2 regions of the Bacillus sp. F9_6S_D1_P_5 genome follow, and region 2 is predicted to be linked to the other one. Evidence: riboswitches for the same ligand, from Rfam matches in the RefSeq annotation. Region 2 holds a riboswitch; the other holds the start of a gene.
The links. A riboswitch is a leader RNA that binds a small molecule or an ion and turns the genes downstream of it on or off. The one in region 2 is predicted to bind cyclic di-AMP.
Positions count from the first base shown of each region.

Region 1: another riboswitch for cyclic di-AMP. It lies ahead of ACUXEY_RS16960 (SipW-dependent-type signal peptide-containing protein); the one in region 2 lies ahead of ACUXEY_RS10780 (APC family permease).

Region 1 covers NZ_JBTREW010000013.1:12,700-17,491, forward strand. The annotation lists gene ACUXEY_RS16940 (thiazole biosynthesis adenylyltransferase ThiF) at 1-687, shown strand, start outside; gene thiD (bifunctional hydroxymethylpyrimidine kinase/phosphomethylpyrimidine kinase) at 703-1,509, shown strand; cyclic di-AMP (ydaO/yuaA leader) riboswitch at 1,600-1,747, shown strand; gene ACUXEY_RS16950 (hypothetical protein) at 1,841-2,227, shown strand; gene ACUXEY_RS16955 (hypothetical protein) at 2,244-2,474, shown strand; cyclic di-AMP (ydaO/yuaA leader) riboswitch at 2,736-2,881, shown strand; gene ACUXEY_RS16960 (SipW-dependent-type signal peptide-containing protein) at 2,981-3,085, shown strand; gene kdpF (K(+)-transporting ATPase subunit F) at 3,082-3,162, shown strand; gene kdpA (potassium-transporting ATPase subunit KdpA) at 3,182-4,792, shown strand, end outside.
Region 2 covers NZ_JBTREW010000007.1:113,314-118,105, reverse strand. The annotation lists gene ACUXEY_RS10780 (APC family permease) at 377-2,203, opposite strand; cyclic di-AMP (ydaO/yuaA leader) riboswitch at 2,348-2,494, opposite strand; gene ACUXEY_RS10775 (hypothetical protein) at 2,635-2,763, shown strand; gene panE (2-dehydropantoate 2-reductase) at 2,818-3,762, opposite strand; gene ACUXEY_RS10765 (hypothetical protein) at 3,938-4,792, shown strand, end outside.

The DNA of each region.
Region 1 (4,792 bases), on a different contig from region 2:
GAACTTGTTACAAACGTTAATGTAATTATTGATGCAACTGATAATTTCGAAACACGTTTTATCGTAAATGATATAGCACAAAAATATTCTATTCCATGGATTTACGGAGCATGTGTAGGAAGTTACGGCCTTTCTTACACAATTCTTCCTAGTAAAACGCCATGTTTATCATGTTTACTACAATCGATTCCGCTTGGCGGGGCGACATGTGATACAGCGGGGATTATATCACCTGCTGTATCTCTCGTCGTTTCTCATCAAGTTACAGAAGCTCTTAAATTGTTAGTGGAAGATTACGAATCAATGCGAGATGGACTTGTGTCATTTGATGTATGGAAGAATGAATATTCATGTATGAATGTGCAAAAGCTTCGTAAACACAATTGTCCTTCGTGCGGAGAGAATGCATTGTATCCGTATTTAAATAAAGAAAACACATCGAAAACAGCAGTTTTATGCGGGAGAAATACAGTTCAAATTAGACCACCTCATAAAGAGGAAATGGATTTTGAGAGGTACAAAAAGCTGCTGGATGATCGTGTGAATGATTTAAATGTAAATCCATATTTATTATCATTTTCTGTGGAAGAAAAGAGATTAGTTGCTTTTAAAGATGGTCGTGTACTTGTACATGGAACGAAAGATATAAGCGAAGCAAAAACAATTTATCATCGCTATTTTGGATAGAAAAGGATGAGTGGGATGAAAGTAAATAAAGCTTTAACAATTGCAGGATCTGATAGTGGCGGCGGTGCCGGTATTCAAGCAGATTTAAAAACATTCCAAGAGCTTGGTGTGTACGGGATGACGGCTATTACGGCAATTACTGCTCAAAACACGCTTGGCGTTCAAGGGGTATATCCAGTTCCGTTAGAAGGTATTACGGAACAGTTGAATTCAATTGGTACGGATTTAACACCAGATGCTGTGAAACTAGGAATGTTATTTAGTAGCGAAATTATTCAAATTGTAGCAGAACATATTAATAAATTTGGCTGGAATAATATTGTACTAGACCCTGTTATGATTGCTAAGGGCGGTGCATCATTATTACAACAAGAAGCAGTACAAGCATTAAAAGAATATTTATTACCAGTAGCAACTGTTATCACACCGAATGTTCCAGAAGCAGAAGTGTTAACTGGGCTGGAAATTCATAACGTTGAAGATAGTAAAGAAGCTGCAAAAGTACTGCATGAATTAGGTGCGAAATATGTACTTATGAAGGGCGGACATGCAGAATATCAAGGTAATGAAGTAATTGATTTACTTTTTGATGGAGAAAAGTTTATTGAATTTAGAAGTGAGCGAATTCCTTCAAAGCAAACACACGGAAGCGGCTGTACATTTGCGTCAGCAGTTACAGCTGGCCTTGCGAAAGGATACTCGATGGAAGAGGTAGTTCAAGAGGCAAAACGATTTATTAGTATAGCAATTGAAGAGCCGTTGCATATTGGTAGTGGTCATGGACCGACGAATCATTTTGCATACAAATTGAATAAAGCATAAGCATGAATAGTAGAAAAGTCAGTTTTGTAACTGGCTTTTTTTTGTTTACTTTTTCCAAATACAGGAGTAATATATCAGCCAGAATATATTTTTTGTAATACGCTGAGTCCAATTATATGGAGCGGAGGAACCAATTTGTGCAGTGTCACTCGGGGTGAATCTTTCAATTTTGAAAGTAGGGCTACTCTCAAAGTCCGAATCCGACAGCTAACTTCGTAAGCGTCTTGAGAGAGGACGGTGCCACGATGGATACATCACTTCATCAATCTGATTAGTATAGGGGAATATCAATCTACGTTTGAGTTCTTTTATGCTAAGGAGGATGAGGTACATGGAATTAACACTTATTTGTGTTGGAGAAGAAAGCAAGGTAAATAGTTTAATAGATTTAGTAGCATATCAACATGAGTTAATTATTTTCACAGCAAATGAAGAGATAGCGGCCGAAGTGAGGAATTGTGGATTTGATTGGACGTATAGTTGTAGTAAGGAGCAAGATTTTACTAGTATTTGTGAGTGTATTAAGAAGGTGATTTTACTAGGGGATGAGCTTCCAATCGTTAGCTTCTTCACAGAACACATTCGCTTTTCTTTTCAAGCACCTATTACTGTTGTTACAAGGAATAAACGATATCCAGCGAGGCTCTATGAAACAATTGGAGCTGCATTTGTCGTGTTTACAAATTGTGATAATATATCTTTTTTATTTTTTGAATAGGGCGGGGGAAAAGAAGATGAAGGTGTTGTTACTAGGAGATATAGCGAATCGTTGGGCGGTATCGGTAGAGCGAGTTCAAGAATTGGTGGTGCTCGATCCTATTTTTCCAAGGCCCTATATCATATTGCCATCGAAAGACGCTTTATATTTAAAAACAGATGTTATCGAATATGAGCAATTACATGCAGAATTGTCACAAGTTTATATTCGCGGGAGAAATTTACGTGCTTTTTTACGAGGGAAATAAATAGTGAGTGAAAAAAGAGCGAATGCGAAGTGCAACAAGCTATGCACTTCATGTCATTCGCTCTTTTTATTTCGTGTTTAACAGGTCATTTCTACGAAAAAGAAAGAAAAGACAAGAAAATAGATGAAAGGATATTAATAATACATAATGTAAGCGTTTAAACAGATAGATATTTTCTTATTTTCAGTAATTTGACTCTTTACAAGTGAAATATAGAGGAGTATATTTACTCTCATAAATCATTCATAAAATTTCCAAAAAAACCTAAAATCGCTGAGTTCCAGAAATGGAGCGGGGGAACCAATTTTGTGCATCGTCACTTGGGGTGAATCTTTCAGTTTTGAAAGTAGGGCTACTCTTTAGGCCCGAATCCGACAGCTAACCTCGTAAGCGTTTAGAGAGGAGGTTTACTTTTTGTTGTTCATTTTTTGAACACTGAGTAGAGCTCAGTGTTCTTTTTTAATATTTTGATGGTAAATTTTAACAATTTGAAATGAGGGATAGCTATGTTAGATGTTATAATGATCGGGATTTTTGTTGTGTTAGTCGCATCGATGGCAAGTCTTGCAAGTTGGTCAGATAAAGTTGTGAAAGAAGGGAAGCAATCATGACGATTGCCTTATCGGTTATTGTTGCAGCAATTACGGTGTACTTAGTGTATGCCTTATTAAATCCGGAAAAGTTTTAATTAGGGGGAGTCATTCATTATGATCTGGGTCGCAGTTGTTATTACAATGCTGTTGTTTATTCTTGTGGCAAAGCCAACGGGAATTTATTTAGAGAAAGCCTTTCAAGGGAGTAAAAAGCTAGATAAAGTATTCGAGCCTTTTGAAAAACTTATTTTTAAAATTACGGGTGTAAAAGAATACAATCAAACGTGGAAACAGTACGCACTATCATTAGTTTTATTAAATGGATTTATGATTGTTGTCGTATATTTCATTTTCAGACTACAAGGAGTATTGCCATTAAATCCAGTACACATTGAAGGAATGGAGCCTACGCTCGCTTTTAATACAGCAATTAGTTTTATGGCCGATACAAACTTACAGCATTATAGCGGTGAAAATGGCTTATCTTATTTATCACAATTAATTGGAATTACATTTTTAATGTTTGCAGCACCGGCAACGACGTTAGCACTTGTAATGGCGTTTATAAGGGGACTTGCTGGAAAAGAACTTGGTAACTTTTTCGTTGATTTTACGAGAGCATTGACGAGAGTGTTTCTTCCTATCGCATTTATGGCGGCACTAGTCTTTGTCGCACTTGGTGTACCACAAACGTTAGACGGGGCAGTTACGGCGCAAACGATTGATGGCGCGAAGCAAAGTATTTTACGCGGGCCTGTTGCATCATTCGTAGCCATTAAGGAACTCGGAAATAACGGGGGTGGATTTTTCGGAGCAAACTCTACACATCCTTTTGAAAATCCAGGGCAAATGAGTAATATTTTGCAAATGATGCTTATGATGTTATTGCCAACAGCACTTCCGTTTACGTACGGACGAATGGTAGGAAATAAAAAACAAGGTCGCATCCTTTTCGTATCACTATTCATGGTGTTTTTACTAGGGTTTATAACGATTACGACATCTGAATTACATGGGAATCCAGCGTTAAATGGAATGGGTATACAGCATGTACAAGGAAGTACGGAAGGAAAAGAAGTGCGATTTGGAACAGTATTTTCTTCCCTTTATGCGACAGTAACGACAGCTGCGGAAACAGGAGCTGTGAATACGATGCATGATACGTTAACACCAATTGGCGGGTTAGTACCACTTGTAAATATGATGTTAAATACAGTATACGGCGGCGTTGGAGCAGGATTTGTGAACATTATTATGTATGCGATTATCGCAGTCTTTATATCTGGATTGATGGTTGGGCGGACACCAGAGTTTTTAGGTAAGAAAATTGAAGGTAAGGAAATGAAATTAATTGCGGTAACGATACTATTTCATCCATTGCTCATTTTAGGATTTTCGGCATTAGCTCTTTCAACAAGTTTAGGAACGGATGCCATTTCCCATTCTGGTTTCCACGGTTTGACGCAAGTGGTATATGAATATACATCGTCAGCTGCGAATAATGGATCTGGATTTGAAGGGTTAGCAGATAATACACCGTTTTGGAATATTACAACTGGTTTAGTTATGTTTTTAGGGCGCTATTTCAGTTTAATTACGATGCTAGCTGTTGCAGCTTCATTGAAAGAGAAGACGGTAGTACCAGAAACAGTCGGGACATTCCGTACGGATAATAGTTTATTTGGTGGTATTTTTATCGGAACGATTGTAATTGTCGGTGCATTA
Region 2 (4,792 bases):
GCCATTTCCACATTCACACAGTGAATATATTACATGAAAATATTATTCATTATAAACTAAAAAACGTACGTCAATATGAAATTCCGTTTTGTTTTTATGTAAGTTTTGTACTGTAAGGTCATTTAAACACAGCTATTTATATAACGTAAAGAAGTATTTTCATTCCCTTTATTTTCAAGCTTTATTGTCCTTATTCCAAAATATAATCCTCTTCACTTTTCCAATTGAAATATCCATATATCACAACAAAAACCTCTACTTATTTACATATACAAAAATTATATCAATATATTTTTTAGACTCATATGCAATTATGCATAGTGTATACACAAAAAGGATAGCTTCACTTTCATGAAGCTATCCTTAAAAAATCTTCTTACTTTTTCAAATGATATGGAACTGTCGTAATAACTACATTTCTTTTATAGAGTAAATACGCACGAATGAGTAAACTAGACTGATTATGAAGAATGTTATGCCAACCTTTTTTCGGAATGAACTGTGGTATAACTACAGTAACTCGGTAATTTGATTCACTCGCTTTATATTGCACTGTATCAATAAACTTTGTCAGCGGTTGAAGAATACTTCTATAATGAGAATGCAATGTAACAAGTCTTACTTCAGGTTGCCACTTCTTCCATTTCTCTTCAAATTTCTTCTCTTCTTCTCTGTCAAAAGCAACATATACAGCGATAACTTGATCTGCAGAAAGAGACTTCGCATAGTTCAACGAATTTTCTACCACATGTGTCATACCAGCCACAGGAACGACAATTACATTTCCTTCAATCGGAACAATTCTCTCACAAGTTTTTAAACTTAATTGATCGCCTACTGCATCATAATGCTTCTTAATTCGGTGGAACAGGAATATGATTGCAGGTAAGAATATAAGGATCGACCAAACTTGTGCGAATTTAGTTAAAAAGAACATACTCATTACGATAAAACTAATGACTGCTCCAATTAAATTGACCGTTAATCTCAAAGCCCATCCTTCAGGTTTTTCACGAAGCCATTTTAATACCATACCCGTTTGAGAAAGGGTAAACGGAATAAATACACCTACTGCGTATAACGGAATTAAATGTTCCGTTTGTCCTTGGAAAGCTACAATTAAAATAATCGATGCGATTCCAAGTATAATAATTCCGTTTGAGTATCCTAGGCGGTCTCCTCTAATCATAAACATTCTCGGTATAAATTTGTCTTTTGCAAGGTTAACTGCTAATAGTGGAAATGCAGAATAACCTGTATTAGCAGCAAGAATTAATATTAAAGCAGTTGTACCTTGTATGAAATAGTACATGAAATTACGTCCAAAAGTTTGTTCAGCAATTTGTGAAACAACCGTTACTTCCTTACTTGGATTAATTCCGTAATAATAAGCTAAAAAGACAATTCCTGAAAATAAAACGGCAAGTAATGCACCCATTGCGAGCAATGTTTTCGCTGCATTGTTTGGTGCAGGATCTTTAAAGTTTGGAATTGCGTTAGAGATCGCCTCAACACCTGTTAAAGCTGAACTACCCGATGCAAATGCTCGTAGCAGTAAGAACAAACTAATTCCTGCAACTGGTGTTCCAATTGACGTGTGTAATGTCGGTGAAACTTGACCAGTTATAATATTATAAATACCTACACCAATTAATATAAATAGTGCTAGAACAAATAAATAAACAGGATATGCTAAAACGGAAGCCGATTCCGTTACCCCTCTTAAATTTAAAATAGTAATAAATATAACAAATATAATCGCAATGATTACATTATGTGCATGTAAACTAGGAAAAGCTGATGTAAGCGCATCTGTACCTGCTGATACACTTACTGCAACAGTTAAAATATAATCGACTAATAAAGACCCTCCAGCTATTAACCCTGGATTCATCCCTAAATTTTCTTTTGATACAACATACGCTCCTCCGCCGTGCGGATAAGCGTAAATAATTTGTCGATAAGATAAAATAAGAGCAGTTAATAACACTAATACCCCAACAGCTATCGGAATGGAATACCAATATGCTATTGCCCCAAGACCTGCTAATGCAATTAATATTTGCTCTGGTCCGTATGCAACCGATGACAATGCGTCAGAAGATAAAATAGCTAACGCCTTCGTTTTATTAAGCTTTTGCTCTCCAAGCTCAGTTGATTTTAACGGCCTTCCAATTAAAAACTTTTTGATAGATGAAACCACTGCTGTCCACTCTCCAATAATTTTGTACGAACTTTTCTGCTAGTTACAGCGGATAAACGATTTCTTCAGAAAACAAAAAATGTCTACAAGCCATAACGAAATAGACTTGTAGACATTATATTTTTTGTCGCACAAGCTCCACCTTCCTTCTCAATATAACGCTTACGAGGTTAGCTGTCGGATTCGGGCCTATGAGTAGCCCTACCTTTTTCAAGGATTCACCCCATTGGATTAAGAACTAATCCATAAGAACGGGTCCCCCGCACCATGCGGTTTCAGCGATTTAGAAAATTGAAACTGTGGATTATAATACTCCTTTATTTTCAAAATGTAAACAAAAATTTCGAAAAAGAAAAAATTTAAAATGATTGCGCATAATCCGCCGGTAAATATACATAATGAATACTAAAAAATCGATAAAGGAGACCTACATGTCTAAAGAAAAGAAGCCTATTTTTTCCGATTCCTATTTAGATGCATTAGCAAATGAAATTAATCAATTATACGGTAAACGTGAACAGGAAATAAATTTGACAGATAGAACGAAAAGAAATAAATAATTTGTCATAAAAAAGAAAGCAATACACTTATATATTGCTTTCTTTTTTATTTTTTCATACATCCAATTCTATTGCTGATTTGTTAAAGGTCATTTCTTCATACACCTTTAAATTTTGATATACCGCACCCAATAACGGTGCTTCCATAGAAAATTGTTCTGCTACATCTAGTAAGTATCCTTGTAAGTGCTCACCTTCAATTGCAGAACCTTTTTCCATATCACGCTGCATCGATGACTTCATATTATACGAAATTTTATCAATTGTTTTCATATGTTCCTGGGCAATATCTTCCTTAATTGGTGCTCCTATAAATCTCATGATTTGCACGCACTCTTCAAATAAGTTTTGGATAAAATTGCGGCCACCTTCGCTTTCACGAATCGGTCCTATCGGTGCACGCATTAATGTTGTCACACCTGACATTGCAGTAATAAATAAATATTTATGCCACATATCTTGCGTAATATTTTCACTTAAAACAAAACTAGATTTCGTACCTGCAAATGCTTTAGCAATATGCTGTATTCTCTCTGAATCTTGAGACTTCATTTCTCCAAATACAAGTCTGTTAGCAGCACTCGTTTGTACAATCTCTCCTTGATCGTTTAACGTCGTCTCAATAAAGCATAAACCGCCGATCACTTTCTCTTCACCAAATTCTTTTTGTAATAGTGATACATGAGCAACACCATTTAGTAATGGAATAATTACAGTATTTTCACCTACAAACGGCTTCAAATCTTGAATTGCATCGTTTAAGTGATACGCTTTTGTTGAAAATAGAATAACATCAAACGGAGAAGTTCTATCTTCTTTCGTTATTAATTTCGGTTGGAAGGAAAAATCCCCGTTAACACTACGAATAACAAGTCCCTTTTCCTCTAATTGCTGTTTTCTTTTGCTACGAACAAGAAACGTAACATCTTCTCCTTTTTCGACTAATCGGCCACCAAAAAAGCCTCCGACACCACCAGCTCCTAATACTAAAATACGCATACAAGATCCCCCTTTTCAACATACAATTTTATAACATTTAGTATACATAACATTATACATGTCCCCTACTAAATAAGCTGAATTTTCATTCTTAATCAAGTATAAAACAATGGTTATTTTCAAATGAATTTGGGCATGTTGTTTTTATAGCATATATGGAAAGGAAACAATGTAAATGGAGGCAATACAAACAATCGAGGAAAAAGATGTAGCAACAGCCATATTTCAATTTATATTCCCATTTTCTTTTAAAACTGGATATGAACAAAATATGTTCCCTTTCTTACAGAAAAATGATTTTCGCCCTTTTCGACTCGATCATCTTGAAAATGAAAATACATACTACGGAAAGTTTCAAGTTTCACATCAAAATATGGAAGCATACTACCTTTCATTTACAAATAAAATACTATTTCCTCACTCAGAACATCAAAAAGGATTACAACGCTATTCTAAAGACCTTAACTTAACTGGACATTTAACAACAAATTTGATTTCCGTTCCATTCAAGATTCATTCTATTGACGTAACACTTTGTCCTTATGAGCTTGGCTTCTTAACAATTCGGACAGAAGTAGAAACCGCTCTAAACATGACATTATCAGAAGCAATCGAATTCGCCGCCCGCTTCCGTGTACTTGAAACTAAAAATGATACAAACGAGACTATTTGTATCGAATGTAATGGAAAAAAGTATTCCCAAGTGGAAAGATTCATTTTTGGTTATTTATTTCATGGCGTAACAGATTTCTTTGAGAAGAAGAGATTAAGAAGCTCTTACTTTCAAACCTTTCCATTCTTTGAAGACCAAAGAATGTACGTTCAAACTTTATTATCTATAAAAGAAGCAATGGAACTGAATGAAGTGGATGTTTATCGTACTTCCAGTCTTTCCGGGTTAACAAGTGATGGTAAGGCATATGTGAGTGCAAATAATCTGCCTTATATTCATGATTATTTAAAACAACACGCTTACCAAAGATGGGCTCCGAATCGCTATTTCATAATGGAAGAACATATATTCACATGT